3 regions of the Paenarthrobacter sp. NPDC018779 genome follow, and region 3 is predicted to be linked to each of the others. Evidence: riboswitches for the same ligand, from Rfam matches in the RefSeq annotation. Region 3 holds a riboswitch; each other region holds the start of a gene.
What was found. Region 3 has a riboswitch for cyclic di-AMP ahead of ACH488_RS13875 (NlpC/P60 family protein). Riboswitches for the same ligand answer to the same signal wherever they lie in the genome.
Positions count from the first base shown of each region.

Region 1: another riboswitch for cyclic di-AMP. It lies ahead of ACH488_RS07035 (M23 family metallopeptidase); the one in region 3 lies ahead of ACH488_RS13875 (NlpC/P60 family protein).
Region 2: another riboswitch for cyclic di-AMP. It lies ahead of ACH488_RS09650 (hypothetical protein); the one in region 3 lies ahead of ACH488_RS13875 (NlpC/P60 family protein).

Region 1 is NZ_JBIRZS010000004.1:163,212-173,451, reverse strand. It holds gene ACH488_RS07065 (helicase-associated domain-containing protein) at 1-2,222, opposite strand, end outside; gene ACH488_RS07060 (hypothetical protein) at 2,309-2,524, opposite strand; gene ACH488_RS07055 (cold-shock protein) at 2,717-3,100, shown strand; gene ACH488_RS07050 (DUF3027 domain-containing protein) at 3,108-3,749, shown strand; gene serC (phosphoserine transaminase) at 3,841-4,971, opposite strand; gene ACH488_RS07040 (metal-dependent transcriptional regulator) at 5,271-5,966, shown strand; cyclic di-AMP (ydaO/yuaA leader) riboswitch at 6,198-6,438, shown strand; gene ACH488_RS07035 (M23 family metallopeptidase) at 6,443-7,273, shown strand; cyclic di-AMP (ydaO/yuaA leader) riboswitch at 7,413-7,578, shown strand; gene ACH488_RS07030 (C40 family peptidase) at 7,583-8,329, shown strand; gene ACH488_RS07025 (NlpC/P60 family protein) at 8,427-9,191, shown strand; gene ACH488_RS07020 (HNH endonuclease) at 9,434-9,934, shown strand; gene ACH488_RS07015 (NTP transferase domain-containing protein) at 9,977-10,240, shown strand, end outside.
Region 2 is NZ_JBIRZS010000006.1:169,078-179,317, reverse strand. It holds gene ACH488_RS09690 (EamA family transporter) at 29-943, opposite strand; gene ACH488_RS09685 (LysR family transcriptional regulator) at 1,016-1,945, shown strand; gene ACH488_RS09680 (hypothetical protein) at 2,041-2,364, shown strand; gene ACH488_RS09675 (SixA phosphatase family protein) at 2,393-2,917, opposite strand; gene ACH488_RS09670 (winged helix-turn-helix domain-containing protein) at 3,001-3,864, opposite strand; gene ACH488_RS09665 (hypothetical protein) at 4,428-5,315, opposite strand; gene ACH488_RS09660 (response regulator transcription factor) at 5,518-6,258, shown strand; gene ACH488_RS09655 (ATP-binding protein) at 6,262-7,752, shown strand; cyclic di-AMP (ydaO/yuaA leader) riboswitch at 7,861-8,044, shown strand; gene ACH488_RS09650 (hypothetical protein) at 8,048-8,896, shown strand; gene ACH488_RS09645 (glycosyltransferase) at 9,115-10,240, shown strand, end outside.
Region 3 is NZ_JBIRZS010000012.1:109,581-119,820, reverse strand. It holds gene ACH488_RS13890 (PEP/pyruvate-binding domain-containing protein) at 1-2,617, opposite strand, end outside; gene ACH488_RS13885 (universal stress protein) at 2,635-3,672, opposite strand; gene ACH488_RS13880 (FAD-binding protein) at 4,086-4,817, shown strand; gene ACH488_RS13875 (NlpC/P60 family protein) at 5,018-5,797, opposite strand; cyclic di-AMP (ydaO/yuaA leader) riboswitch at 5,801-5,992, opposite strand; gene ACH488_RS13870 (copper resistance protein CopC) at 6,143-6,775, opposite strand; gene ACH488_RS13865 (NCS2 family permease) at 6,889-8,331, shown strand; gene hutG (formimidoylglutamase) at 8,489-9,439, shown strand; gene ACH488_RS13855 (hypothetical protein) at 9,478-9,966, shown strand; tRNA gene ACH488_RS13850 (tRNA-Cys) at 10,108-10,178, shown strand.

The DNA.
Region 1 (10,240 bases), on a different contig from region 3:
GCCGGGACGCCGCGGTGCTGCCGCAGGATGGATAGCTGCGCCTCGACGTCGTCGTCCGGCGGAGCCGTCCGCGGTGCCGTGTAGACGGGACGCGCGCTGCCTGCCACCGCCGTGGTGCGCTTGAAACGCACGACGGCGGGCTCCACCTCCTGCACGGCGGGCGAGAGTCCCAGCTCGCGCAGCACCCGTGCAGTTTCGCGGGGACTGGTGGCCGATGTCAGGACCGTTGGGGCGATGCGGACCAGGCGCAGCGATGACGTCCGGGCTTCCTGCAGGAGCTCGGCGATGGCGGACTCGTCATCGCTCTGGATGAAGCTGGCACTGGTGCTGACGCGCAGGCGGCCGTGCCGGGATGCCGTGTCCTGGACCAGATAGGCGAGGGGCTGGGGCACGTCCGTTGCCGAATGTTCGCGCAGGAACGCCAACAGCGATTCCGCATCCTCGCCGGCGTCGAGCGCCCTGCGGATTGTCGCGGCTGAAAAACGGTAGATCGACGCCGGTCCCTGCCCCTCGGCGTCTGCCATGAGCAACAGCGTTTCGCTGAGTTCGGGGGCAAGGTAACCCGGGGCCACTGCCGTCAGGTCGGCCTGCAGCAGGATGTGGTTGACCGCCGCGGGCAAGTGCTCGCCAAGGATGGTCATGGCTTCATCGGGCTGGCCAACGGCAAGGGCGGAACCGAGTTGCGTGAAGGCCCCGGAACCCATGAGTCCCAGGAGCGTGGCCTCTTCAAGGATGCCCTTCACCAGCGAACTGAAGCGCCGCGACATCCGGGGCTGGGTCCATTCCGCACGCTGAAGCACCGCGCGGGCATCCAGGACGGGGGCCTTGCCATCGGGGGCTGCGGCCTCCACGGTGAGCTCGTTGAGGATTTCCAGGATCCTCCGGCGGACCACCGGCGCGTCAGGGCGCTGGGCCTCCGCGGACAAGGCATTGATGGTGCTCCCGGCAGTTCCTGGATGGGCCGCCGGGGTGCTGCCGGTAAGGGGTTGGCCCACCAACGACGGCGCGCGCTCGCTGGCCAGCCAGGCGTTGACTACCCAGAGCCATTGCTCCTGCCGCGGCAAGGTCAGCCACTCCAATGACGCCGGCTGGACCCACGTGGAGCTGTCAACGTCCAGGCGCAGCAGCCCGGCCAGTGCACAGATTTCCAGCAGGATCGCCGTTTGATGCACGCCGCAGCGGATGGACTCGGCAAGCCGCCGCAATTCCCGCACGCCCACCCCGCCGCTCCGCAGGGTTGCCAGGGGTTGCTCCCGGACGGCGAACAGCAGATCGTTGGACAGCCGGAGGGTTTCCGCAATGGCACCCATGGCCGCATTGCGACGCAGCGCCGCGCTGGTGTGCCCGAGCTCCGGAACCGGGGGTGTCAGGGTGAAGTCATCAACAATGGCCCCGCCCCGTAACGCAATGCCCACGCTGTGCGGCAATTCCACGTGGCCGGCGTCCAGGGGGACCAGTAGTCCGCGGGCCAGGAGCCAGTCGATGGGCCCGGTGTCGGCACTCTCGTGGGTGACCGAAGCGCGCCTTTGCGCTTGGGGTACGGCACCCATGGCCCAACTCCCGAACTTGTCCAGGAGCCCGGTGGTCCGTTCCGGCGCGCTGGCCAGGATGTCGCGGACGCCGTCGGGGGTCGACGTCCAGCGCTGCAGGGAGAGGGCTGCGTCCATGGGGGTGCTGGCCGGATGGATACCGAGGCCGCTGTGGTGGAGTTCGCCCACCAGTTGGACCACCCGCTGGGCGAAGGCGGGTTGGAGTCGGACCAACTCCGTATAACTGCGCCCCAGCCCGGCGGGGTAGATCCCTATGACATCCTTCAGGCTGCCCACGGGAAGGTAGAACTTCTGCCGCGAACTTGCGGGAGGATGGGTAGCCGGCGGCGCTTCGGCCCGGTGGATCAAAGCCAGCTCCTGCAGTTTGGCCAGGATGGGTTCCAAGGCAGAGAGCGTGGACCCGGCAATGGCCTTCTTCAATCCTGCCGCCGAAACGCTGTGGCCCGTATCCGTGTTGGTACACAGGTGCAGGGTTTCCAGGACCTGCATCTCGGGTTTGGTGAGGCGTTCCAGGGCCCGCTGCACACTGACCCGCGCACTGGCCCGCGCTGCCAAGGCCGCGAAGTCGGGGGCCATGGGCGAGATCAGGTCCGGTCGCGCGGCAAACAAAGCCCGCAGCGAGGCGTCGCTGCGCGTTTCAAGTTCCTTGCTGAGCGCGCGAATGAGGGACATCACTTCAAATTTACCGTTGCGGGGCCCGCTCTGCGCGCTTGGCCTGTGTTTTGCCACGCAAAGCGGGCCCCGCAACTGCAGGTCAGCTAGTGGCGGCGGCGCTGGCGGACGGCGTCCACCACGGGAACAACGGCCAGGATGAAGGCCAAGGGCAGCCCATACAGCGCCGTCGACGTGATCCACACGGGTGCAACTCCGCCGTTGAAGGCGATGGCCATGACAGCCGCGACAGCGGCCAGGGAAATAATGGCAACGATCGCGGCGGCAATCGTCAGGGGGCGGCGGTAACCCGTGGAAGTCATGCCTCAACGCTAGCTGTTTGGCGCCGGCCGCCGCTACGCGGGACGGTACGAAGCGGGATTAGGGTGCCCGGCAGGATAACCTTGAAGGAACAGACCCACACGGAGCGGGCTGTCACCCTCGATCCCGCAGGACCCTGTGGATGCGGTGGCGGCCCGACGTGTTTCCCCGCAAGAACGAAGAAGGTTGATTACGTGCCCACCGGCAAGGTCAAGTGGTATGACAAGGAAAAGGGCTTCGGATTCCTCGCGGCCGAAGACGGCCAGGAAGTTTTCCTGCCCAAGACGTCCCTGCCCGCAGGGGTCACCGAGCTGAAGGCCGGTACGCGCGTGGAGTTCGGCGTTGCCGACGGCCGCCGCGGCGCCCAGGCGCTGGGCTTGCGCGTCTTGGACAAAACCCCCTCAATCGCCAAGGCCAAGCGCATGAACGCCCGCGACCTGGCACCGCTGGTCCAGGACCTGGTCACCGTCCTGGACAATCTGTCCGGTACGTTGTCCTCGGGTAAGTATCCGGAAGGCAACAAGGCCAAGGCGATCGGAATGGCGCTGCGCAAGGTTGCCGACGAGCTGGAAGCCTAGGAACGCCATGACATCGGAATCCGCACGGGATATAGAGGCCGGGGAAGGCACGCAGGAAACCCCTGCCCTCCCCGTTGCCGAGGCTCCTGCAAACGGGGACGCTCCTGCCAGCAGGGATGTTCCCGGGCGGAAGCCCGCTGAAACCAAGGCCGCGGCCCCCAAGCCGCGCGCCGGCGTTCCCGTATGGCGCACCGGCAAGCCGGACTCCTACCTGGCTGCCGCCGTCGACGTCGCCCGCCAGGCCGTGGAAGGCATTGCCAGCCGTGGGGAAGTAGGTGCGCACCTCGGAGCCAAATCGGAAGGCGACCGGGTAGTGACCCACCTCTTCGAATCGAAGCTGGCAGGTTACGGCGGCTGGCAGTGGTATGCGGTGGTCACCCGCAACTCCCGGTCCAAGATCGTCACGGTCAGCGAGCTGGGGCTCCTGCCGTCCGAGGACTCCATCCTCGCGCCGGAATGGGTGCCGTGGGCCAAACGGGTGCGGCCGGAGGACGAGACGCCGTTGGTTGAAGAGACCGAGGAAGACGTCACCGAGGAAACGGTCAAAGCGGCCGAGGACGATGCCCAGGGCGATGGCGACGCGGATGACGATTCGGGAGAAACCGGGGACGCCGTCGACGACGCGGACCACTCCGGGCAATACGACTAGCAACAACTGAAGACACACAAAGGCGCCTGCCGGAAGAACCATTCCGGCAGGCGCCTTTCAGTGTTTCCGGCCCTGCGGCCGCTGATGGTGTTTACTTCTTCAGTTCACCAACCACGTAGTCGATGCTGGCGAGCAGTGCCGAAACGTCGTCCGGTTCGATGGCCACGAACGTGGCGATCCGGAGCTGGTTGCGGCCCAGCTTGCGGTAGGGCTCGGTGTCCACCACACCATTGGCCCGCAGCACCTTGGCAATGGCCGCCGCGTCGATCGAATCGTCGAAGTCGATGGTGGCGATCACGTTGGAGCGTTCCTCGGCGTTGGCCACGAACGGCGTGGCGTATTCGGAGGCCTCAGCCCAGGAGTACACGCGGCTGGCGGAGTCCGCCGTGCGCTTGCTGGCGAAGTCCAGGCCACCGTTGCTGTTGAGCCACTGCACCTGGGCGTCCAGCGTGACCAACGTGGACAACGACGGCGTGTTGTAGGTCTGGTTCAGCTTGGAGTTGTCGATCGCCGTCTGCAGGTCCAGGAAGTCGGGGATCCAGCGGCCGCTGGCCTTCACCCGGGCAGCGCGCTCCAGCGCAGCGGGGGAGAAGAGGCCCAGCCACAGACCGCCGTCGGAAGCGAAGTTCTTCTGCGGGGCGAAGTAGTAGACGTCCGATTCCGCGACGTCCACGTCCAAGCCGCCGGCAGCGGAGGTTGCGTCCACCAGGACCAGCGAGCCCTCATCGGCGCCTTCGACGCGCTTGACCGGAGCCGCGACGCCGGTGGACGTCTCGTTCTGTGGCCACGCATAGACGTCCACGCCTGCCTCGGCCTGCGGCGACGGACGGGTGCCCGGCTCGGACTTGATGATGGAGGAGGCGTCCAGGAAGGGAGCCTTGTTGGTGGCCGCCGCGAACTTGGAGCCGAACTCGCCGAAGGAGAGGTGCTGGGCCTTGTTCTCCACCAGGCCGAACGCCGCGACATCCCAGAACGCCGTGGAGCCGCCGACGCCGAGAACAACTTCGTAGCCCTCCGGGGCGCGGAAGAAAGTGCTGAGGCCTTCCCGGACGGACCCCACGAGGTTCTTCACCGGTGCCTGGCGGTGGGACGTGCCAAGGATGGTGGTGGCCGCGGCGGACAGGGCTTCGACCTGCTCCGGGCGGACCTTGGACGGTCCTGCGCCGAAGCGTCCGTCCTTGGGCAGCAGGTCGGCGGGAATGGTGATGCTGTTGTCGCTCACGGGTGGCTCCAATGGGTATCGGTCAAAGATGGGTCGTGGCAGGTGGCATCAACTGCTCCTTCGACACCCCAATTCTGCCTGACGTGGCGCGCGGGCAGGAACCTGCGGTTGTCATAGTCCGCCACGTGGAACGGTGCCGTCCGGGTGCGCAGGAAGGCGAAGGGGGATTATTCAGAGTAATTCCAAATAAGCTAAGCTGGAGGAGGCGTCATGGGGCGGCGCCACGGGACCGGCCGCCTCGTCTGGACGCGGTACGGTGGACACTACGCGAGAACTGCGTTCGAGGAGAGCTGAGCTGGATGACGGATCTGATCGATACCACTGAGATGTATCTTCGGACCATTTTGGAGCTTGAAGAAGAGAACATCGTTGCTCTTCGGGCCCGCATTGCCGAGCGCCTGCGCCATTCCGGTCCCACTGTTTCCCAGACCATCGGCCGCATGGAGCGCGATGGCCTGGTGGTCGTTTCCAATGACCGCCATCTGGAGTTGACCGAGATTGGCCGGAAGCGGGCCACCGAGGTGATGCGCAAGCACCGCCTGGCCGAGCGCCTCCTGGCCGATGTGATCGGCCTGGACTGGGCCTATGTCCACGACGAGGCCTGCCGCTGGGAGCACGTGATGAGTGAGCGGGTTGAACGCCGGCTGTACGAGTTGCTTGAGCACCCCACCGAGTCACCCTATGGAAACCCGATCCCGGGCCTGGAAGCACTCGGTGGGCGGACCAGCCAGATCTCCTTGAAGGGCGACGTCAACCTCATCCAGGCCATGGACGGCTACGCCACGGACTCACGGGTTGTGGTGAGCAGGTTGGCCGAACCCATCCAGGTTGAGCCCGAGCTCCTGACTCAACTCGATGAAGGCGGGATCCGTCCGGGCGCGGCAGTTTCGTTGGCGCGGGTAGGGGAGTACATCTCCGTCCGCGTCCCCGGCATCGAGGGCGCCCTGGAACTGCCCCCCGAAGTTGCTGCCCACGTCTTCGTGGCGGTTGGCTGAACGTAGGACTTTCGAGGCACCTCTCCCGAAAAGGATGGGTGCCTCACTTGTGTCCCCGGCCGGAGTGTCTGATCTCACTACCAGAGTCGGGTGGAACGGCGTGACCTGCAGTTTCCGCCGAAAGGTGCTAAGGGCCCGCCCCTGAAAGCGGCGCCGCCGGAAGATAACGAATTTATTACCGAAGGCTTTAATCCCCTATAGTTATCTACTAGCGCCGATACCAAAGCGTTACCTGATCTGGAGCCGAGCTCTGCCAGCAGATCAGGGGTGTTATCCACTACTGGCAGAGGCGGGGGAACCACAATCGGCTGCCTGAAGAAGCAGCCTTGGGGTGAAGTCCGCAGCAGCAGTGCCTACTTACGCAATTTCCTCCGGGATACCTGTGTGCCGTATGCGCTGCGTGCGGGCCGGGTCTTTGCACTCTCTGATCCGAATCCGACAGCTAACTTCGCAGGCTTTCAAGAGAGGAACAGAGTTTGACATCGCAGAACGTCAGGGGCCGCCGACGCGCGTCCGGCCCCGCTGCTGAGCTGCGGCCAGCCCGCGTCGTAACGGAGATCCGGCCCCGCGACACCCAGCGTCAGGTGCGCCGCCGTAAGAGCCCGTTGCGCCAGGTTGCCGATTTCGCCGCAGCCAGTGGCGTAGGGCAGAAAGCCGGAGTGGCTCTTGCCGCCACCGGCCTTGCCCTCACTGTCGGTCTGCCGGCCACAAGCCCCGTCATGGCCACCTCCGAGTCGGGCCAAACAGAAGCTGCCCTGGCCGTCTCCGGTGGCAGCCAGCCTGAGGTTTCCGCGGAAGCGTCGGCCAAAATCGACTTCAGCCGCGCGGCGGTGGCCACCAAGGCCGATCCCGACGGCAAGCTCAAGCAGCTGCTCAGCGCCCAGTCCGTCGGCAGCATCCAGGCCAGTTCCTCCAAAGGAACCCTTGGCAGCCCGCTGGACACGCTGACCACCGCTTCTCCGTTCGGATACCGGGTCAGCCCGCTGACCGGCGGCACCGGCGACTTCCACCGCGGCCAGGACTTCGTTGCGCAGTGCGGAACCCAGGTCCACGCTGCAGCAGCCGGCAAGGTCACGTTCGCAGGGTGGCACGAGTACGGCGGAGGCAACCGCGTTGTAGTGGATCACGGCAACGGCCTTGAAACCACGTACAACCACCTGTCGTCGTTCAACGTGAAGGTTGGCCAGACTGTCAACCGCGGTGACGTGGTTGCCCTGAGCGGCACCACGGGCGCCTCCACGGGCTGCCACCTGCACTTCGAGGTCCAGGTCAACGGCGAAGTCGTGGACCCCATGGGCTGGCTCTAAGCAAAGTCGATGGTCGTCTCTCGCATTCGCGACACACCCCGTGACCTGAATGTGACATTCGTGTTCAACTGTTGTACCGTCTAAAGCGCATCGGCTTTTTAGGGGGCCGATGCACTTGAGTGGATTGCCTAGCTCTGCCACCACTCAAGGTCCGTTCGCAAAATTCGTCTGGCAGGGGCGGGGGAACCACTTTTGGTCTTCGAGAGAAGGCCTTGGGGTTAAGTCACAAAGCTTCCCGAAGCGCGTGGCCGGATGACTCCCATCCGAATCCGACAGCTCACCTCGCAGGCATTGGGAGAGGCTACCTACGTGTCATCACGCACTACCCCTGCGCGCCACCGCGCCGAGACGGTTCACCCGTTGAACACTCTTTCGAAGGCTGTTTCAGCGAATGCCGGAACCGTTGGCCGCCAGGCCGCAGTTCTTGCCGCAGCCTCCGGCCTCGTCCTCAGCGTCGGCCTTCCGGCCCAGGCAGCGGACACCGATGTTTCCAAGGCCGAGACGAGCACGCAGCAGCTCCTCACCACCGAGGTTGTCACCGCAGAGCCGACGGCCACTGTTTCCTTCGAGAGCCCCGTCGTGGCCACCAAGGAAGCCCCGAAGGTCCAGCGCGCGTCGCAGACCACCCAGCGCTCCCAGACAGCTGGCAACCAGACCACTGGCAGCCAGGCCGCCGGCTCGCTCACCGCACAGTCTTCCGACGCCAAGGAAACGGCCTCCAGCGCCGCAGCTTCCGGCCTCGCCGCGATCGCCTACACGGGCATCGGCCACCCCTACGTTTGGGGCGGCACCACCCCCAACGGCTGGGACTGCTCCGGCTTCACCCAGTGGGTTTACGCCCAGGCCGGCATCAGCATTCCCCGCGTCAACGCCTGGACTGCCATGAAGGCCACCAGCACGCCGCAGCCGGGTGACCTGGTCATGCAGAACGGCGGCGCACACGTTGGCATCTACGTCGGCAACGGCATGATGATCAGCGCTCTCAACCCGAGCCAGGGAACCTTGCTCCACTCGGTGGCTTCCACCGGCACGTCTTCATTCTTCACCCTCCGCTAAAACCCCGTTCGGGGTACGCCAGCATGCCCCCCAAGTGCTGGCTTGCCCGCAAACCGTGCGTGCCCCAACCGCGTGCGGAAACGAAAAGAGATTAAAAATGACCAGTGCACACAAGGTTGCACGGCACCGAGCTGAGGCCCCCAAGACCAGCTCCCTTGCCGTGATCGCGAAGGCTGTCAGTGACAACGCCGGTGGCGTCGGCCGCCAGGCAGTTGTGATCGCTGCCGCTTCAGGACTGGTCTTGACCAGTGGCGTTGCTGCGAATGCCGCCGACACCAACGTCCAGCGTGAGTCCACGGCCACCACGGCCCTTGATGTCCAGGCAGTCACGCAGTCCACCATCGCTGCCGATTCCACTGTGGCCATCTCCTACGAGAGCCCGGTGGTCACCACGGTGGAGGCTCCGGCTCCCGTAGTTGAGAAGCCCGCAGCGAAAACCGGCTCCGGCTCCACTGCTACTGCTGGCGCCAGTGCCACCGTAGCCGTCAGCAACCCGGCCCCGGCCGCCAAGGCTCCGGCAGCGTCCAGCGGCCTCGGTGCTGCCATCGCCGCGGCAGCCTACGCCCAGCTCGGCGTGACCCAGGACTGCACCATGCTGGTGACCAACTCGCTGGCCGCCGTGGGCATCAACTTCCACGACTGGCCCGCCGGCTACCTCTCCCTCGGCCGCACCGTCAGCGCCGCCGAAGCGCAGCCGGGCGACCTCGCGTACTACGCCAACGGTGGTTACGGTGGAATGGCGCACATCGCCGTGTACGTCGGTAACGGCATGGCAGTGCACGGTGGATGGAACGGATCCACCACCGCACTCTTCAGCGTGAACGTCGGCTCCGGCCCGGTCTTCATCCGCGTGAACGGCTGATACAGCTTCTTTGAACGCCCCGCAGGATTTCCTGCGGGGCGTTCAGCTTTTAGGCCCTCGTGGAGGGCCAGGCAAGGTGTCCCGCACATGAACATTCGCCGACACCGCCCGGGAACCGGTCCGAAAATTCGTTGATACGGCATATAAGTGCTTACCCTTATGGTGTCGATCCACAGCCCGTACATGCAGAGGGCAGCCGGCCCTCGTGCCCCTGACGGGTGCGGCCGTGAAGAGGTACGTGCATGCGCACACTCGTTCTGAATGCTGGATATGAACCGCTGGCGGTAGTAACCTTCCGCCGGGCGCTGGTCCTTGTGCTGACTGGGAAAGCTAGCGTAGTGGCCGAAGGCGGCGAACCTGTCGTCGGGCCACAGGAGATTCTGGGACGTCCGTCCGTGATTCTTCTCAACCGCTACATCCGTCCCCGGTACAACAGGATCACCGCTGTGAGCCGCCGCGGGGTGCTCCGCCGCGACGGCCACCGCTGCGCCTATTGCGGCAAGACAGCGCACACCATAGACCACGTCCACCCCAAATCCAGGGGCGGCGCGGATTCCTGGGAAAACCTGGTTGCGGCGTGCTTGAAATGCAATAACGCCAAGAGCAACCAGACGCTCGCCGAGATGGGCTGGAAACTTCGGTTCACGCCCGGCGCGCCCACGGGAACCATGTGGCAGATCAAAGAACTCGAGAAACCTGCGCCGGACTGGGACCCGTTCCTCTTGCCGGAATCCGCTGCCTGATCGATTTCTGTTGTGCTCCTGCCCGGCGGGTAATCTGTGCGGATGGAGTTCAACGCCGTGATCCTGGCGGGTGGCAGGGCCACCCGCCTCGGTGGCGTGCCCAAGCCGGAGTTGAAGTACGACGGCGCGAGCCTCCTTACGCACGCCCTGGACGCGGTCCGGGGTGCTTCGCGGACGGTGGTGGTGGGGCCGCGGCAGGAAGGCCTTCCGGAAGGAGTCCTGTCCGCGCGCGAAGAGCCCGCCTATGCCGGACCGGCCGCGGCGATTGCTGTGGGGCTTGCGGCCCTTGAGGCTGCTGATCCGGCT
Region 2 (10,240 bases), on a different contig from region 3:
CTCCACGTTGCGGGGCCCGCTGTGCGCCCTAAACCCAAGTTTTGGTCCGCAGAGCAGGCCCCACAACGGGTGGTTTGCGGGACACTCCCAGCACCGCCGTCGCCACGCCGAGGAGCAGGACCAAGCCACCCAGGATCTCGGCGGGCGTGGGAATTTCGCTAAGCACCAGCCACGCGGCGGTCATCCCCACCACGGGAACCAGCAGCGTGAAGGGAACGACGTCGGAACTCGGGTACAGCGTCAGGAGCCTGTTCCAGATCCCGTAACCAATCAGCGAGGCGAACACGGCCGTATACACCGCGCTCAGGATGGTGGCCAGCTGCAGATCCACGATGGTTCCGATTACGGCCTGCGGACCATCCACCACCAAGGACAGCGCCGCCATCGGCACCGGAACCACGGCACCGGACCAGACCACCAGCCCCAGCCCGGACGTGGCCTTCGAGTGCCGGGCCACCACGTTCCCAACGGCCCAGGACAAGGCCGCGGCAAGCACGATCATAAGCGGCAGCACGGGAGCCACGGCACTCCGCCCCAACGCCACCACACCCAAGCCGGCGATGCCCAGGATGACGCCAACCATTTGCCGCCGTGTCGGCCGCTCCCCCAGGATCCGCGAGGCCAGCAGGATGGTAAAAAGCACCTGCGCCTGCAGGACCAGCGAAGCCAGGCCCGCCGGCATACCCAACGCCATGCCCAGGTAAAGGAGACCGAATTGCCCGGCGCTCATGAAAAGCCCGACGCCGACAATCGCCTTCCAGCCCACGTCAGGTTTGCGGATGAACAGGATGCACGGAAAGACCACCAGAAGGAAGCGGAAGGCCACGAAGAGCAGCGGCGGGACATCGTGGCCTGCTGGGTGCAACCCAAGGTCGATGGCAACAAAGTTGATGCCCCAAAGGACGGCGACAAGGACCGCGAGCAAAGAATGGCGAAGGTTCACGACTTAACTCTGACTCCATTCTCGATGAAGCACCAGCGTTGAATTCAGCATGAAACAACGTAGATTTACTTCATGATTGATATCTCCGCGCTTCGGGCCTTGGTGGCAGTAGAGCAGCACGGGTCGGTAGTGGCCGCCTCCGAAGTGATGGGCTACAGCCCGTCGGCTGTGTCCCAGCAGATCAAGAAACTTGAAAAGCAGGCAGGAGTAGCCGTGCTGGAACGAAATGGGCGCGGCGTACTGCTCACCGAGCGGGGCCTGGCCCTTGCCGGGTATGGGCGGCGAATCCTGGGCGAACTGGAAGAGCTGCAGGCCACGCTGCTCGCCGATCCGGAGAAGCCTTCCGGCCTGCTCCGCTTGGTTGCTTTCTCCACGGCTTGCCGCGGCTTGGTGGGTCCCATGTTGGGAAGGATGGCGTCGGCAGGTTCCGCGCTGGAAATCAGCGTCCTGGCCGAGGACCCGCGCGAGGCCGTCCAACGCGTCGCTTCCGGCGAGGCCGAGCTCGCCGTGGTCCACAACTGGAATTCCGTGCCGCTGGTGATCCCGGAGAACATGGTGCTTGAGGACCTCTGCCTCGACCAAGCCGACGTACTGCTCAACAGGGCCCACCCGCTCGCGGCGAGGACCGCCGTCGAACGTGAAGACCTCCTGGACGAGACGTGGGTGAGCACCCCGGCGGGCGCCATCTGCAACGAGGCGTTGCTGCAGATCTTCGCCGGCCTGGGGCGGGTGCCGGATATCCGGGTCTACGATCCCGACTTTTCAACGCATGTCGCAATGGTTGAACAGGCAGTCGCCGTGGCATTGGTCCCCCGACTGGGACGTCCGCCGCTCCCATCTGCGGTGGTGGCCGTCCCTTTGGTGAATCCAGTCCAGCAGCGCGCCGTCGGGATTGTGTACCGCAAGACCATGACGGCGAGTCCCAACATCCGCCACGCCGTCCGCCTGCTCCGCGAGGTGGCTGCCCAACAGGAGCTGCCACTGCAAGCAACGTCACACTGAGGAACATTCGACACTCTCCACGGGGTTAGGTTAGCTTAACCTTACCTAACCACCGGCGCGCCTGATGCGCCGGTCCAAAACCGCTCGGAGGGGCCATGGCAGTTGAAGCAATCCTATTTCCCACGGACACGAACCACCATCACCTGTATGGGCTGGCCAGCTACCACATGGTGGACGATGAGCTCTTTCCCAGTGCCCACAACCGCCGGGACACGTACGCACTCCCGGCCTTCGATATCCGCGGACAATGGGTCTACCCGAGCCGTTACAACGAATACCTCGCGCCACAGCTTCCCGTGTACATGTTCGACGGTGAATACCTGATTGCCACCGGCCACGGCGAGGAGGCTGCGGGCATTCCCGTCTTCGAGATCCGCTGCATGTGCCTGCCGCAACTTGCGGAACCGGATCCCGTTTAGAACCAAGGTTCAACAGCCCGTCCACAGGCTAGTGGCGCGGCACCTTGAAATGCGTCAGCCTGGCATCCTGGCCGTCCAGTTCCGCCCACGGTTTCTCTGTTTCCATTACCGTCAACGCACTCGTTGGGTAACGCGTAGCAGCATCCATGTAGGCGTCATGGTCCGAGTTGCGGGAAGCCAGATGCATGGCCAGGTCCTGGACGCCTGGCATGTGCGAGATGATCATCAGCGTGGTCACCGTGTCCGGTACATGGTTGATCACGGACAACATGCCTGTGGCCGACGCCGCGTACAAGCCGTCCTCGAGTTTGGGCGTCGGAGCCTTCTCCCCAAGCTCGTCGCAGACCCACGTGCAGGTTTGCCGCGTCCTGAGCGCCGAAGAACACAAAATGAAGTCCGGCACGATCTTGTGCTTCAGGAGCCACTTGCCGGCCAGGGGCGCTTCGCGGTGGCCACGCTCCTCCAAGGGCCGCTCGTGGTCCGGGACGCCGAGTGGCCAGTCAGCCTTGGCATGCCGCATGATCACAAGCCGCTTGATGTGGTGGTCGCTCATGCCTCAACCCTATAGCTGCCAAGCCGGCGCAGATACGAAAGCGCCCGCCTCCCCAAGGGAGACGGGCGCTCTGCGCGTTGATGCTAGATGGAGTATTCCGGAGCAGCCCAAACAATGACCTCGGGGTGCTCGTAGAAGCGGTAACCCTGGCCGCGGACCGTGCGGACCGTGTTGGCCAGGCGGCCCAGCTTGGAGCGAAGACGGCGGATGTGGACATCGATGGTGCGCTCGTTGGGCACTTCCTCGGCGTTGCGCCACAGGCCTTCCAGGAGCTCGTCGCGGCCCACAGTGCGGGTGCCGTTCTCCACGAGGTAGTTGAGGAGTTCGAACTCCTTGAACGTCAGGTTCAGCGATTCGCCGTCCAGGTGGACTTCGCGGCGGGCCAGGTCGATGAGCACGCCGGACGGGCGGGCTTCCTGCTGCGGCGCGGGACGGGCGGCCTCAGTGCGCTGGCGGGCAGCAACCGTGGGGTCACCAAAGGTGGAGCGGACGACGTCGAGTGCGGACCCGGGTGCGTTGGCCGGCGCAACAGCGACTGCGGCGTAGCTCTCGGCACCGGTCACGAGGGACTGTGCGTAAGCGCGGATTTCCTGGGCCAGCTTGGCAATGGACGTCCCTGCAGCTGCAGCGGTTTCCTCGTCAATACCCATGTAGAGAACGAATCCGCGGGCCACGTTGTCGTTGGCGACGGGGCGAAGGCGCTCGGTCTGGGCAACCACCGGGGTGGGCGCAGTAATTGGCGCTGGTTCGTTGGTGGGTACTGCGCGCAACTGGCCGTAAGAGTTCGGGTTGTAGCCCTGGGGGACGTACCCGGGTGCCTGCTGGGCGCCCTGGGAACCGGGGGCATAGCCCGGACGGTTGCCAAAACCGGGGCGGAGGCCGGCATTGGAAGCGGCCTTATTGGCGTTACGGACAGAGATGTGGACGTATCCGGATGCAACTGACATGGAGTGCTTACCTCAAAAGTGAATAGCCGTCATCGCGGCTTCGAATGCTGGTTGTCCCCGCAATGAGTCTGGGGAGGGGCGCCCAACGCTGGGCAAGGGGGCGAATGCCTGAAACTTCTTTGGGGTGGAAAGTTAGGCTTGCATTCGACAACAGCGGGTCTCGTCGCCAGCGGGTGCGCTGGACCAGATTGCTGCGGCTGCAGGTGCTGTTGAGTTCTTGTTCACATTGGAAGTGTGCAACGTAACAAAGGCAACACGCAAGTAACAATGTGCCGAAACGTCCACATCCTGAGACAAGGGGCAGTATTGTGCCTCAAATCACAATTCAGCAGGTCCCTAAAATGAACGCCATTCCATTCGTCCGATGCCCGAAATATTGAACGAGGAGTGAACTTTCTTCGACGAATAGTGCATTATGGCCTTCACAATTTTCCAAGCACATGCGGCCATGGAATCTCACGATCTGAAACAGTTACTGACCAGTCGCAACTCGAATCCATCTCGATTTTAGTGGCCCGAATCTGCTACAAGCGGTAGAAACGGGCCACACGCCGGGCGGCGGGTCAGGAAGTGGTGCCCGAACCCGACGTCGAGCCCTGTCCCGAGGACGTGGTTGCAGTGGTGAGCCGGACGGATGCGGCCGTGTAGTTGTCGCCGTCCTTGGTAGCCGTTACCCGCACTTTGGCGCCCGATTTGATGTCCGCGATGGTCAGGCTGCTGGTGGTGCTGCCCCGCTGCCTGGTGCCTTGGGCCACGGCTGTATCCGAACTGAGGACGTACGTCTTGGTGAATCCATCGGAGCTCTTGACCGTCAGGGAATTGGACGAGACCTCACTGACCGTGCCGAGCTGATCGGCCATGGTCACGTATTCGTTGTCGCGGAGGACCACGTACTCCGAATGGATTGCGGTGTTCAGGCCACCGGCCATGCCCAAGCCGTCGGGCGACATGCCGCCCATCTGGCCAGGCATGCCCATGCCGCTCTGGCCCGTTCCGCTCTGGCCCGTTCCGCTTTGCCCGCTGCCGTCCTGGCTGGTTCCGCCGGGTCCGAGGCCCTGTCCCGGGACGCCTTGCTGCGCGCCGAGGCCGCCGGATTGGCCCAATGGAAGATTGGCCGCATCTGCCGAGCCGGCGTTACCCAAGGAGTAGAAACCCGCGGCCGTTCCTGCGGCGACAACCACGGCAACGCCGGCCACGATGAGGGTCCGCTTGAGCGTCCACCGGCTCAGCAGGGTTCCCTTGTCCTTGCCGGGAAGGGAGGTGCCCCAGCCGTTCGCGGGCGGAGCGCCCCAGCCGTTGGTGTTCGACGCCGGAGCTCCCCATCCGTTTTCGGCTGCGGAAGGGTCCGACGGCGGAGCTCCCCACCCCGCCGATGGCCGGGTTCCGCCGGGCTGGGTGGTGCCCTGCGGGGCCGGGGACGTGGGGTCTTCGGGGCGCTGCTGCTGGTTCATGGTGTTCTCCAGATGGGGTTGATGGTCCTCTTAGGCCCCAGAGTCTGCTGCCTGGCTGTGCGGAAGCTGTGTTGAGGAGCAGTCCCTCCTGTGACCTGTGGATTCACGTGTTTCAGGACTCCCACCTCGCTAGTGTTGACTTCACAGGGTCCTCACAGGACCGGCAAAGCGCCGGCAAACCAGCAGATTGGAGAGTTGTCACATGGCATCCCCGCACTCCATGACCAACAACCTTCCCCAGCTCTCCCACCCGGACGGCTCCCCCATCCGCGCCCTGGTGGTGGACGACGAGCCGAGCCTTGCCGAGCTCATGAGCATGGGCCTCCGCATGGCCGGCTGGTCCGTCGCCGTGGCCGCCGACGGACCCGAGGCCGTGAAGCTCGCCAAAGACTTCCGCCCGGACGTCCTGGTGCTGGACGTCATGCTTCCCGGATTCGATGGCGTCGAGGTCCTGAATCGGATCCGCGCGTTCGCCCCGGAGGTCCCCGCCCTTTTCCTCACCGCCAAGGACGCTGTCCAGGACCGAATCGTTGGCCTGGCTGCGGGCGGTGACGACTATGTGACCAAGCCGTTCAGCATGGAAGAAGTGCTGCTGCGCCTTCACCGCTTGGTGCAGCGTTCCGGTGTTGCCGCCATGGACACCGCAGAACTCGTAGTGGGCGACCTGACCCTGAACGTGGACACCCGCGAGGTAACCCGGGCCGGCGAGGACATCGCCCTCACGGCAACCCAGTTCGAGCTCCTGCGCTACCTCATGGAGAACCCCAAACGTGTGGTCAGCAAGGCCCAGATCCTCGACCGCGTGTGGGACTACGACTTCGGCGGGCAGGCGAACATCGTGGAACTCTACATCTCCTACCTGCGCAAGAAGATCGAGGCCAACCACCCGCCCATGATCCACACCGTGCGTGGCGCAGGCTACGTCATCAAGCCCGCGGACTAAGCCTTGACCACACTCTCAGGGGTCGCCAGGAAGACGCAGCGGAGTTGGCTGGACCCATCCACCTGGCATTTGCGGACCCGCCTGGTGCTCGTAGCCATGGCACTGCTCGTTGCCATCTGCGGGGCGGTGGGCGTAGTCAGCTATGCGTCCATGGACATGGTGTTCAACCGTCAGTTGGACAAGCAATTGGAGCAGGCGTCCAGCCGCGCAACTGATTTCGGCAGGCCACCCTCCAGCTTCCCGAACGGCCGGCCGGACCCCCTCGAAGCCCGTGGGCAGGGCGCCGGAACCCTGAATGCGCGGATCAGCGGGTCAACCGTCAGTAGCGCCGGGCTCATTGACGCTTCAGGAAACCGTGCGGCCCTCTCCGCCGAAGACAACCAGGTCCTCTTGGACCTCCCCTTGGACAACCGACCCGTGGACCGTTCGCTCTCCAACGGCGACTACCGGCTGGTGGCGGTCAAGATGCCCTACGGGGACGTGATCGTGACAGGCCTGCCGCTGGCTGACAAGCAGAGCACCGAAGCGTCCCTCGTCTGGACCATGGTGTTCGTATCGCTGGGCGGTCTGGTACTGATCGGGCTGGCCGGCACGGTCATCATCCGGCGGACCATGCGGCCGCTGGAGCAACTGTCCGAGGTGGCCACCAAGGTTTCCCGCCTGCCTCTCGACGCCGGCGAGGTAGCGCTTGCGGTGCGCGTACCCCCGTCGGCCTCCCACCCTGGCACCGAAGTAGGCAGCGTGGGCTACGCCCTCAACCAAATGCTGAACAACGTTGCCAGCGCCCTCGAAGCCAGGCAGGAAAGTGAAACCAAGGTACGGCAATTCGTTGCCGACGCCTCCCACGAGCTCCGTACGCCCCTTACAGCCATCCGGGGTTACACCGAGATGCTGCGGATGACCGAGAATTTCACCGAGGATGGCCGCAAGTCGCTGGCGCGCGTCCAGAGCCAATCGGAGCGGATGAGCACGCTGGTGGAGGATTTGCTGCTCCTGGCCCGTTTGGACGAAGGGCAGCCCTTGAAGGTCACGGACGTGGACCTGACGCAGTTGGTCATCGAAACCGTGACGGACGAGAAAGTCATGGCCCCGGACCACGTGTGGCAGCTCAAGCTTCCGGATGAGCCCATTACGGTCCGTGGCGATGGCACTCAACTTCATCAGGTGCTCGCCAACCTGCTGTCCAACGCACGCAAGCACACCGATCCTGGCACCACTGTGGTCACCGGCGTGATGCTGAGCGCGGACGGGAGTGCAGTGGTCACCGTGACGGACAATGGACCCGGCATTCCCGCGGATTTCCAAGGCCGCATCTTCTCCCGTTTTGCCCGGGCTGACGCTGCACGGTCGGGCTCCGAAGGGACCTCCGGGCTGGGACTCTCAATCGTCGAATCCATCGTTGGAGCGCACGGTGGCAGCGTCGAAGTCACCTCAAAACCGGGGCGCACGGAGTTCGCCTTGCGCCTCCCCTCGGTGAGTAGCGAACGGGTGTAACGAAACCGGCAAGGCGACGCACCGGCGTCGTGATCTCTGTTACCTAAATGTGACTTAAGCGAAATCCTCCTGTACCGTCGAAAGGGTGGGTCGCCCCAAGAGGCCCGCACCCGGGATGCGCCGAGCTCTGCCACTTCCCGGAGTTCCGTTCTCATCGAGGCAGAGACGGGGGACCCAGAGTCTCCGGGCCAGGCATTGCGCCGGCCCTTGGGGTGAAGCCGCAGCTACGCGCGCGGCCGGATGACCTCATCCGAACCCGACAGCTAACTCCGCAGGCGCTGAGAGGTAATCACACATGTCTGAATTCAAGGATCAGACGCGCCATTCCGCGCGTCATCGCGACGAAAACGATGCTCCCCTGACCAAGTCGCAGGCCGTTCTGAAGAACGCCGCGCGCCAGGGCAAGGCCGGCCACCGCATGTCGGTCGTAGCAGGTGTTGTTGCCGCCGCACTCGGCGTCGCTTCGCTGGGACAAGCCGCCAACGCCGCGTTCAACCTGCCGGAACTGAGCCAGGCCGCACAGACCCAAGCCGCCGTACAGTCTGACCCGAAGGCCAATGCTGCTTCAGACGCAGCTGCGGAAAAGGCTGCCGCTGATCGTGCAGCGTCGGCCAAGGCCGCAGCGGACCAGGCCGCGGCCGCAAAGGCAGCAGCTGAGAAGGCCGCCGCCGACAAGGCAGCTGCAGACAAGGCTGCCGCAGAGAAGGCCGCAGCCGACCAGGCTGCCGCTGCACAGGCCGCAGCTGAGAAAGCCGCCGCCGACGCCGCAGCAAAGGCCGCCGCTGACAAGGCGGCAGCAGCAGCTGCAGCCGCCGCAGCTGCCCCCAAGGCAATCGACGACCCCGCAGCAGCCAAGGCCTATGCCGCCAGCATCCTGGCCAACTACGGCTGGGGCCCGGGCGAAATGACCGCCCTCAACACGCTGTGGGAAAAGGAATCCAACTGGCGGACCACTGCCACCAATGCTTCCAGTGGCGCTTACGGCATTGTCCAGTCCCTCCCTGCTTCCAAGATGGCTACGGCAGGCGCTGACTGGCAGACCAACTACCAGACCCAGATCAAGTGGGGCCTGAACTACATCAAGGAACGCTACGGTTCGCCGTCCGCCGCCCTTGCCTTCCACTTGGCCAACAACTGGTACTAAGCCCGGAGGCTTCCCGATAGCCGCTCCTGTTCCCGCCGTTCGCAGCAACCCCAACTGATGCGCACGGCGGGACCGGGGGCGGCTTTTCGCGTCCCCACGCCAAGGTGTTCGCGTTCCACTGGCCGCCGCGCGGGCGACGTTTCCGTCCAACCAAGTTACACAGTCCCGTCACAGCTTCCGCCTAAAGCCCTCACAATCGGCGGCTCCACTCTGGATGCATGACGCTCATAGATCCAGCCACCAGTGCGCTGCCGAACCCCGCCCATGCGGGGCACTCCGCCGCTCCTGCCTTGCCCCACCGGCAGATGCGGCGCTCTCGCGTGGACACCCGGACCACAGTTCCCGTCCTGGACGTCACCGTTCCCGTCCACAACGAGGAAACGGACCTGGAGGAATGCCTGCGCCGCCTGCACGGACACCTCGTGGACACTTTCCCGCATTCCTTCCGCATCACGGTGGCGGACAATGCAAGCACGGACAACACCCTGAAGATCGCCGAGCGACTGGCCCGCGAACTCCCCGAAATTGCCGTCATGCGCTTCGAGGAAAAGGGCAGGGGCAACGCCCTCCGTCAGGTCTGGCTCGCGTCGCCTTCCCCCGTGCTGGCCTACATGGACGTGGATCTCTCCACCGACCTCGCCGCCCTGGCCCCACTGCTGGCCCCGCTGATCTCCGGGCACTCGGACTTGGCCATCGGCACCCGGCTTTCCCGCAACTCCCGGGTAGTCCGTGGACCGAAGCGCGAATTCGTGTCCCGCAGCTACAACGTCCTCCTGCACACCGTCATGGGTGCACGGTTCTCCGACGCGCAGTGCGGCTTCAAGGCCATCCGCGCGGACGTAGCCCACCAGATCCTCCCCCACACGCTGGACAACGCCTGGTTCTTCGACACCGAACTGCTGGTCCTCGCCGAACGCTGCGGACTCCGCGTCCATGAAGTCCCCGTGGACTGGACCGACGATCCCAACTCAAGCGTCGACATCGTACGTACCGCACTGGCCGACCTCCGCGGAATGGCGCGCCTGACGCGCGACCTGGTCACCGGCCGCATCCCCGTTCCCGAACTTCGTGCCGCCCTGGCCCGCGGACCACTCCCCGCTTCCTCACGGACCTCCGAGGCCACGCCGCGCACCAGCCTGTTCGGGCAACTTGTGCGCTTCGGATTCATCGGTGCCGTGTCCACCGTGGCCTACCTGGTGATCTTCCTGTTCTGCCGCGGTTTCATGGACCCGCAGCTCGCCAACTTCCTGGCGCTCATCATCACCGCCGTGGCAAACACCGCCGCCAACCGCCGCTTCACGTTCGGCATCCACGGCGGCAACCACGCACGGCACCACTTCGAAG
Region 3 (10,240 bases):
GCGCTCCGACGGGATCCATGATCACCCTCGCAGGGGCCGTGACGATGCCTGCGGAAGCTGGGCTTCCGGTGAGTGACCCTGGCGCACCCGGAGCAGTGGCGAGGACACTGGCAGCCTCCGGCTCCGTTCCGTCGGACAGCAGGACGCGGGGAATATGCCTGCGCCGCAGCTCAAGCTCGTAGGCCTCCCGGCGCCCGGCGACCACGTGCTGGAGTCCGGTCCCGGCAAGGGCGGTCTCCACGTCATTGAAATCCAGGAAGAAGATGTCCAGGGCGTCGTCCAACAACCCGGCCTCGGCCAAGTCCCCGCCCACCAGCAATAACTGTTCCCGGGCTGCGGCGAGGCCGAGCACCAGGTTGTACTTGGGAAGTTCCCGCATGCCTGCGAAGCGCCGTGTCCGGTCCAGGGCTGCGCGAACCACCGCGGCGTGCACCGGGCTCTTGGCACGCGCCCGCGCCACCAGCCGCGATACTTGTTCTTCGGCCGCCCGGGCGGCATCCTCAAATTGCCGGGCGGGGTCTCCGACCCCTGGCTCCAGGCGGAGGTAGTTGGCCACCACGCCAAGGATGTGGGTGGGATCCTCGGACCAGCGCGGCATGCCGAGGTCGATTTCCGCGACGGCGCGGTGTCCGTAGGCGGCCAGGAACCTGTCCATGCCGGACTGGGACCGTGGCGGAAGCGTGCCGTCCTGATACGCCTCTCTGAGCTCAGCCGCCGTCCGGGAGACGAAGAACTCCTTGGCTTCCGGGTCCTGGCCGATCTTCGATGCCAGGTTCCACAGTTCCAGGTCCATCTCGGTGGTGACATTGTTGGGCAGGCCACGGATCACGGTTTGAAGTTCGTCATAGGACACGTCCGGTCCCAGGAGTTTGCGCACCAGAGCCAGCATGGCAAAGCCCACGGCTGGGAGCGGCAGGACCTGTGGCACGGTGGCGAAGATTCTTTGTCCCAGGATTTCCTCTACGTGATGCAGGCGCTGTCGGCTTGTTGCCGCTTCCGGTGCCTCCAACGATTCCTGAAGCTCCTGGTCGATCCTGTCCACGCGCCGCATTGCCGCCGCCGGCCGGAAGAGCGCCCGGAAAATCGTCTCCGGCACCCGGTACGCGGCGGCAACGGGTGCCACGTGCCGGATGAGCTTGAACGGCGTGTTGTTGGTGACGGTGAACCGGGGATCATCGCCGAGTCCACGGATCAGGGCAGCCGAGCGGGCTTCCATGATGTCGAAGACCCTGGGCACGATCAGCCGTCCTACCCTGCTGCGAAGTACGGAGGTGACGTCGAAGAAGATCCGCTGCCCTGCTTCGTAGTACGGCGAAGGCCCCGAACGCGGATGAGGCACGGTGAAGCGTGCTTTGCCTGCCACGCAGGACGCGATGAGGCGGATCCCAGCCAGTCCCATGGGCGTCAACGGACGGGTGAGTCCCTGGGCCAGGCTGAAGTTGAGGAAGGCGTGTTCTCCGGGAATGTCCGGTTTCCGCGTGGTTTGCGGATACAGGGTGGTGATGGGCCGTGCCTGGGTGAGCCAGAGCTTGCCTGCCTGGTCGATGGCCCATTCGGTGTCCTGCGGCACGTCGTAGTGCTCCTCGACCCGCTGGCCGAGCGCCGCCAACGCCTTGACTTGCCCATCGCTGAGGCAAGGTTCCGGGGGCGCCTCGGAGGTCTCCTGCTCCACCCTTTCCGTGCCGCCCCCGGCCACGGAGCGGATTTCTACCTGCCTGTCACCGAGCGTGCACTTCAGGATGCGGCCGCTTTGGATGTCCACCACGTATTGGTCCGGGTTCACAGCCCCGGACACCACGGCCTCGCCGAGTCCGGGACTGGCATCGATCACGGCTTCCCGACGGCGGCCGGTCACCGGATTCGCGGTAAACATCACCCCTGCGGTGGCTGACTGGACCATCTCCTGGACCACTACGGCCAAGGCCACCGTGGAATGGTCGATCCCGTTGGTGGACCGATAGCTCACTGCCCTGTCCGTCCAGAGGGAGGCCCAGCATTTGCTGACGGCGTCCAGGACGGAGTCCACGCCCACGACGTTCAGGAACGTGTCCTGTTGGCCGGCGAAGCTCGCGAAAGCGAGATCTTCGGCAGTTGCCGAGGACCGGACAGCGACCGGAACGTCGGTACCCAAGGCGAGGTACGCGGCCCGTACCTGCCTGGCGACTTCCGGCGGAATCCCGGCGTCGAGGACCAAAGACCGGGCACGGGCCGCGAGTGAGTTGAGGTGGGCGGGGTCAGGGCCGGCTGGGGAGCCGTTGCGCACCGGCGTCGCGTCCGTCGGGGCACCGCCCGAAGCGGTAGGTTCCGGGCCACCCGTGGCGCGAGCGCCCGCGGGGTCCGGGTTGGAAGCCGTGGCCTCCATGGCATCGAAGACCTCCTCCATTCCGGCGGACGCCAGCGAATGGCGGTAGGCCGCCGTCGTGAGGCAGAAGCCCGGTGGCACCGGCAGCCCGGCCGCCGTCAGTTCACCGAGGTTGGCAGCCTTACCGCCAACCTGCGTCAGCATGCCTGCCCGGATCTCCTCCAGCGGCAGGATGAACCCGGAGCCGTCAGCATCCTGCGGCGGCTCTTGTGCCCTTGGTTCCTTTGCCCGTGCGCCGGGATCCTGGCCGTCCATCGACCGGAGCCGTTGCCCTATGCAGCCCCGAGCATGGGACCGAAGTTGGCCCGGTCGGCGAGCCGCGGGTCCTCCCGGTCCGGGACCACCAACACGGGGCCCTTGGCGTGGTGCAGGACGCCGTCGGACGTGGAGCCAAGGAGCATCCCGGCAAAGCCGCCGCGGCCCCGGGTACCCAGCACCACAAGCTCAACACCCCTGCTCGCTTCCACCAGGACATCCACAGGCGAGCCATCGGTCAGATCCGTTTCCACGGTCAGTTTGGGGAAGTGGCTGCGCAGCCATGCGACGCCGGCGTCCAATTGCACCTTGATGTCCGCGAACAGGGCGTCCCTGTCCAGCGGCGCGGGCACCCACGCGAGGGAGCCGCTGTATTGCGGGACGGCGCAAATGACCCGGAGCTTGGCTCCCATCCGTTCTGCCTGCTCGGCAGCTTCCAAAACTGCGATGCGGGCCTGCTCGGAACCATCGACGCCTACCACCACCACGTTCTCCACCGTGCGCGGACCGGCTTTGGCGTGCTCGGCCTTGATGTGGCGGTCCTCGGTGCTCTCCCCGAGGCGGTCGGCGCAGTACAACGGCACCGTAACCGTGGGGCATTTTGCGTGGGCCGGGAGCGCGCTGCTCACCGAACCCAGGAGCCGGCCAACGAAACCTCCCCGGCCCCGGCTTCCGAACACCAGCAAAGCGGCCTCGGCTGAGAGGTCCAGCAGCACGCCGGCGGCATCGCCGTTTTCCACGGAGGCGTCCACGTCCAGGTCATAGCCGGCCACCTTTTCCATGGCCTGCTTGACGATTGCTTCCGCGCCCTCGCGGATGACGGAATCGTCCACGGTTGCGTAACCGCCGTCCAGGCCGGAGGCCGCGAAAATCGGCACCGAGTAGGCCGTGACGATATGAAGGGGAAGTTGGCGGCGTTCAGCCTCGCGGGCGGCCCACACCAGAGCGCATTGACCGTGTTCCGAGCCGTCTACTCCGACGACGATTCCACCAGGGGCAACGGCTTCTCCGTCGCCGCTCCGGGGTTCTTCAACGTGACTGCCGTGCTGGTCCATGGGGCCCGCCTCTCCACCTGCTGCTTTTGTTCCGGTCATTCTGCCAGAGGTTTCACCCCGCAAGGTGACACGCCCGGCCTGGTACGAATATCCGGGGAAGGAGAAGTTCAGGGCATCCCCTTCCACTGCCCACTATTCTCGGTTGCCAAGGCCGAATCAAGGCGACTTTTCGCCCGCCGCATAACGGTCCGGGCTCGGTTTCCGGTGTCCTTGTTGGACTCCTGATGAACAAGTAAAAACACGCTGCCATTGAGGCTATCCACGGCCCCAAAAGTTCTGTAGTGTTCGAGTCACCGAATGGCCGGCAAGCGTGTTCCAGGACACACCCGGCCATTTGTTTGCGGACGCTGGGGGAGCTTGGACGCGAAACAACGCGATGCCTTCGGGCACACACGTCAAGGAGGAGCCAAGCAGTGTCACTCACGCCTGATTCCGGCACAGAGCGCACCACCACCGTGGTGATTGGAGCCGGGCTTTCCGGCCTTGCCGTGGCCAGCGAGCTCAGCCGCTACGGCGTCGGCTCAATCGTGGTGGACGGGTTTGGATCCCTGTCCACATCCGGTCCCTCAGTCCACACGGGAATGCTGCAGCGCTGCGATGCTGGCGACCCCGCGGCCATGGTGGAACGAAACCAGATCCTCCGGCACTTGCGGAACTACGCAGCCAGCCATCAGCTCGATGTGCGGAGCACTACCAAAGCCGTGCGCCTGGACTTCCTGGGAGCCAACCAGGGCCTGCAACTTGGCCAGCGGGCCGTGGCTGACCTCTCGGCTCCCGGCGTTGGCGGCCCCGGCCTGGCGACGGCTGGACTCGCACCCTTCGACCCAACACCCTTCGGCCCAGCACCCTTTGAGTCAACACCCCGCCAGTGGGCCGTGCACACGGCCAGCGGCATCCTTCTGGCGGACCACATTGTGGTGACGCGTTGCGCCCAAAGCCACTTGCGCCGGATGTTGGCCGAACTCGGCATCGCGATCGGGCAGAACCTCGTGGCCGCCATGCGGGCGGTCGGGATGCACCTTGTTGGCGTCGGAGAACTCATCACCCCCACCCCCAAGGAAGTGCTCCGCCAGGCAAAGGCCGTGGGACAGGCGATCTCGTCGAAGGTGGCGCTCCCGGCCGGACCGGGCGTCGCGATCGCCTGAAGCGCCGGCACAGTGCTGCATCTGGAAACGGGCACCTCGGCCGCCTGACCAACCGGCATGTCCGCTGCCGCGATCAGCCAAATGCTGCGAGCAGCCAAATGCCAGGGATCCTGAGTACCCAGCAAGCCCTTAACAGCCGAAGGCCGGCACCCGGAGAATAATCTCTCCCAGGTGCCGGCCTTGGTGTTTAAGCGTGAAGCTTAGGCGCCAGCGCGTACGTACGTGATGGGGCCGGTTGCGGTCAGCCAGCTGATCGGGTGGATGCCGGTCTGGTTGCCGTTGATGCCACCGCTGATGGCCTGGCCGTTGCCGATGTAGATGGCAACGTGGCCGGACTGGACGATCATGTCGCCGGGCTGGGGATCGCTGACTACCTTGCCGTAGTTCAGGAACTGCATCGGAGCGAGGTCACCCACGGGGATGCCTGCCGAGCCGAGTGCGCGCTCCACCATGGCGGTGCAGTCCTGCATGATGCCGATCTGGGCGTAAGCAGAGGCAACCATGGCTGCGTTGACGCTGCCAGCGGGTGCTGCTGCTGCAGGGGCCGCGGCGGCGGGGGCAGCCGCGGTAGCTGCAACAGTAGCCTTGGCGGTGGTGGTCGCAGTGGTCGCCTTCTTGGCCGGAGCCGCAGCCACCGGAGCCGGCTTCTCGATAACGGGAGCCGCGACGGAGGAAACCGCGGGGCGCTCGAAGTTGATGGTGGCCGTTGCAGCTGCGGTGACTACCTTGTTGGGGGTCTCCGCAACGGTTTCGGCAACGGTCGCCGGGCTGGAGTCGCGTTGGACCGGAGCCTGTGCGGGGGTCTCGGCAGCGTGGGCGGCAATGGAGCCGGTCAGGACAAGGCCGGAAGCTGCAGCAATGACGGCTGCCTGGCGGCCAGCGCCGGAAGCGTTGCTGGCAACGGCCTTGGAGATGGAGATGAACGGATTGGGACGTGCGATGTCCGCCTTACGACGGCCGCGAAGAATGCGTGAAGACATGAAAAAGCCTCTCCCGATGCCTGCGAGGTTAGCTGTCGGATTCGGATGGGAGTCACCCGGTCACTATCCCCCGCTGTTCAGCGGAAGCCTCGTGACTTCACCCCAAGGCACGCTCGATGGCGGCCTAAAATGGGTTCCCCGTCTCTGCCGTAGGTTTGTCTGCGAACGGATTCCGGACTGCGGCAGAGCTAGGCAATCAGGCCGGAAGTGCCCCAAAGATGGATTGGGCACAGGTACTACCGTAACGGATGATCACGCCAAAGTCACATTTGAGTAACGAGGAGTTGGCTTTGCGCGTGTCGCGGTAACCCTTTCGAGATTTTCGCAGGTATGTAGAAAACCGCGTCATTCCGCGGAATTATCGCCCTCGGCCTCGTTGGAAGCGGCCAATTTCCTGCGGGCTGTAATCGCCAGGAAAACCACCAGGCCCACTGCCACCACAGCGAGGCCCACAATGCTCCATGGGAAGGGCTGGGAGGCGGCCGGAGCCGACTCGCCGGAGCCGGTCCCCGGGGCTGCCGTTCCCGCGCTCGGAACCACCGCGCCCGAGGCCGAAGCGGACGGCGAGGCGCCCGCGGAGCCGCTTGCCGCCGTCGTGCTTCCCGCGGTGGACGTGAACTTGAAGGTGCCTTCAATCGGGTGCGAATCGGAGCTGACCACGCGCCACACCACGGTGTACTCGCCGGCCGGGGCTCCCGGGCGCAACTTTTGGACTGCCTGGTTGTCGATGATTTCGACGGCGCCGTCCGCCCAGTTTTCGCCGCCCGCGGTCACCGTAACGCCGGAGCCGATGGCCAGCGGACGGTTGTTGAACGTAATGGAGACCGACGCCGGGACTGCCGCCACGGTGGCTCCGTTGGCCGGAGTGGTGGACTCGGCGACGTCGTGCGCGGACGCGGGGGCGGCACCAAAAAGTACCGCCGAGGCGAAGGCAAGGGCGGCAACGACGGCGGCCAGAAGCGGGCGGATGGTACGCATGGGGCGGTTTCTCCTAATGTTGGCTTCCTTACAGACTAGGCGAATCGTCCGGGCGCCCCGTAGCCGCGGGCATAGGATTTGAGAGCACACTCACCCGATCCCCGGAGACCTTCATGCTTAAACAAGGTTCTGCCATAGACCGCTACTTCAAGATTTCCGAACGTGGTTCCACGTACTCACGGGAAATCCGTGGCGGGTTCGCGACCTTCTTTGCCATGAGCTACATCGTGGTCCTGAACCCCCTGATCCTCTCCGGAGCCGACTCCAGCGGAGCCTCCTTGGGCTTCACCGCCGTCGCAGCCACCACAGCGTTCGTTGCGGGCATCCTGACCATCCTCATGGGAGCGTGGGCCAAGCACCCGTTCGCCGTCGCCACGGGCCTGGGAGTGAACGCCTTCGTTGCCGTGACTGTGGCTTCGCACCCGGGGCTGACGTGGCCGGACATGATGGGGCTGGTGGTCCTGTCCGGCCTCACCATGCTGATCCTGGTCCTCACGGGATTCCGGACTGCCGTATTCAAAGCCGTGCCGGAAGCCCTCAAGACCGCGATCGTGGTGGGTATCGGCCTCTTCATTGCCCTGATCGGCCTGGTCAACGCCGGGTTCGTCCGGCGCATCCCCGACGCCGCCGGCACCACCGTTCCACTCGGCTTGGGCGTGGACGGCAAGCTCATGGGCTGGCCCACGCTGGTGTTTGCCGTCGGATTGATCCTGACCATCGCCCTGGTGGTCCGCAAGGTGCGCGGCGCGATCCTCATCGGCATCGTCGTATCCACCGCGCTGGCAGCGATCCTGGAATTCACCCTCCACATCGGCCCGAGCTTCGACGGCAAGAACGTCAACCCGCGCGGCTGGTCCCTCGTGGCACCGACGCTCTCCGAGTGGGGCGCCCCGGACCTTTCTTTGATCGGCAAGGCGAACCCTTTCGGCGCCTTTGAACACCTTGGTTTCATCGCGGCCGCCCTGCTGGCCTTCGTGATCCTGCTCAGCATCTTCTTCGATGCCATGGGCACCATGGTGGGCCTGGCCAACGAGGCCGGAACCGTGGACAAGCACGGCAACATCCCCAACGTGGACCGCGTGCTCCAGGTGGACGCCCTCGGCGCGATTGTTGGTGGCGGCGCGTCCGTCTCCTCCAACCAGATCTTCGTGGAGTCCGGCGCGGGCATCGGCGAGGGTGCGCGGACCGGTCTGGCGTCCATCGTGACCGGCGTGCTGTTCCTGGTGGCCATGTTCTTCACGCCGCTCATCAACCTGGTCCCGTTCGAAGCCGTCGCCCCCGCACTGGTGGTGGTTGGCTTCATGATGGTCTCCCAGGTGGGCAAGATCGACTGGCAGGACTGGGGCGTGGGCATCCCGGCGTTCCTCACCATCGCCCTCATGCCGTTCACGTACTCGATCGCCAACGGCCTGGGTGCAGGCTTCATCTCCTACGTCCTCATCCGCACCTTCCAGGGCCGCGCCCGCGAAGTACACCCCCTCATGTGGGCTGTTGCGGCGGCATTCCTGCTGTTCTTCGGCATCGGAACAGTGGAGGAACTGCTGGGCGTCAAGTAAGTCGCTGCGCCGAGTTGGCATTTGATGACAGTCCGAGGCTCCCGCATTGTCATCAAATGCCAACTCGCGGTTTTTTGAGGGACGGATGTCCGGGGTTTCAGACACTCCGGACCCGGAACTGCTGGCTTTGGCAGTCCGGGTCCGGTGTGCTTTAAGCATGGAAACCAGTGCCTTCACCGTAGACACCACCCCGACGCCGTGGACCGGCCGCTTCGATGGCGACGGCGACGAACACCGCCGCTGGTGGCAGGCCGTGGCTCCCCATACTCCGGAGGCCGCCGCAGCCGCCTCGCGTCCCGCCGTCGTGCTTGGCTTCTGTAGCGATGCCGGCGTGAAGCGCAACAAAGGGCGCGTGGGTGCCGCCGCAGCTCCGGCCGCCATCCGTGCCGCGCTGGGTCCCCTGGCCTTCCATCTGGAGCGCGACGTTTTCGACGCCGGTGACGTGGTTGTTGAGGGCGACGCCCTGGAAGCGGGCCAGGAGCGGGCGGGACGTGCCATTTCAGGACTGCTCGACGGCGGCAACCTCACCGTGGTGCTGGGCGGCGGGCACGAGACCGCGTTTGCCAGCTACCTGGGCGTTGCCAGCTCGGAGGCCGTGCGCAGCGGAAAGCGTTTGGGCGTGCTGAACCTCGATGCCCACTTCGACCTGCGGGACGAACCGACACCCAGCTCCGGGACCCCGTTCCTCCAGATGGCCCAGGAGGAAGCCGCCGCCGGGCGGGAACTGAAGTACGCCGTCGTGGGTATTTCCGAACCCAACAACACGCGGACGCTGTTCGATACCGCCGACCGGCTCGGCGTGAAATACCTGCTGGACGAAGACTGCTCGCCGGAGGCAGTGGAGACCTTCGTGGCCGACTTCCTGGCCGGGATCGACGTGCTGTACCTGACGATCGACCTCGATGTGTTGCCCGCCGCGGTGGCGCCCGGCGTGAGTGCCCCGGCTGCGTATGGCGTGCCCCTGCCGGTGATCAGCGCAGTCTGCAAGCAGGTTGCCGCGAGTGGCGCGTTGCTGCACCTGGACGTGGCTGAATTGAACCCTGGGTTCGACATCGACTCCCGCACCGCCAAAGTTGCGGCCCGGCTGGTGAACACCCTCCTGGCATAGCTGTTTCCTTGCGGCCATCCTCCGCATAGCCTGTGTGGATGGGCGCAACTCCTGTGCAGGACACATTGACTGTCCAGAACAAGTGGCGCTGGGTGGCCGGGCCGGTGGCTGTGGCGCTCGGCCTCGCTGCCCACGTGCTTTCCGGGGGCAGCGCGCCCGCCATTCCAGTGCTGTTGGGCTTCGTGGCCCTTGCGGCGTTGGGCGCGCAGCTCATTTCCCGCTGGATCCACGGGCCGCTGCTGTTGTTGTTGGTTTCCGGAGCCACGCAGCAGCTGCTGTTCTTCGGCTTCGATGCGCTGGGAGGTTCCATCCCCGGACTCGGCGCCCTGGACCACCTTCACGGCACCGGCCGGATTCCGGCGGACCTGCCCGTCCCCGCGGCCGGCACCGCCCCTGTCCACGCGGGGGACCTCATGCTGTACACGCACGCGGCAGCTGCGATCCTCACTCTCCTGATCGGCGCCGGCGTGGCCAAACTGGCCGGGCGGTCGTGGCGGGGGCGCATGGTTCATGTCACGCAACCGTAGGCAACAATGACATAGTGCGGCGACCAGCGGCGTAGCCCGGTCGTCAGGCCGCGTAGCCTGACCGTCAGCCCGCGTAGCCCTGCGAAAACCGGGGCAATGAACTTTGATTCGTTTGCCGGCCCGGGCCTAGTCTCGTTGGCACGTGGTGTACCCAAGAGGCCAGGGAGCTGCCTGCAAAGCAGCGCACGCGGGTTCGAATCCCGCCACCACGTCTGAGGGGCTTGTGGACCTCACCGAGTTGGCATTTGATGACAATGTTTGGCCCAAACATTGT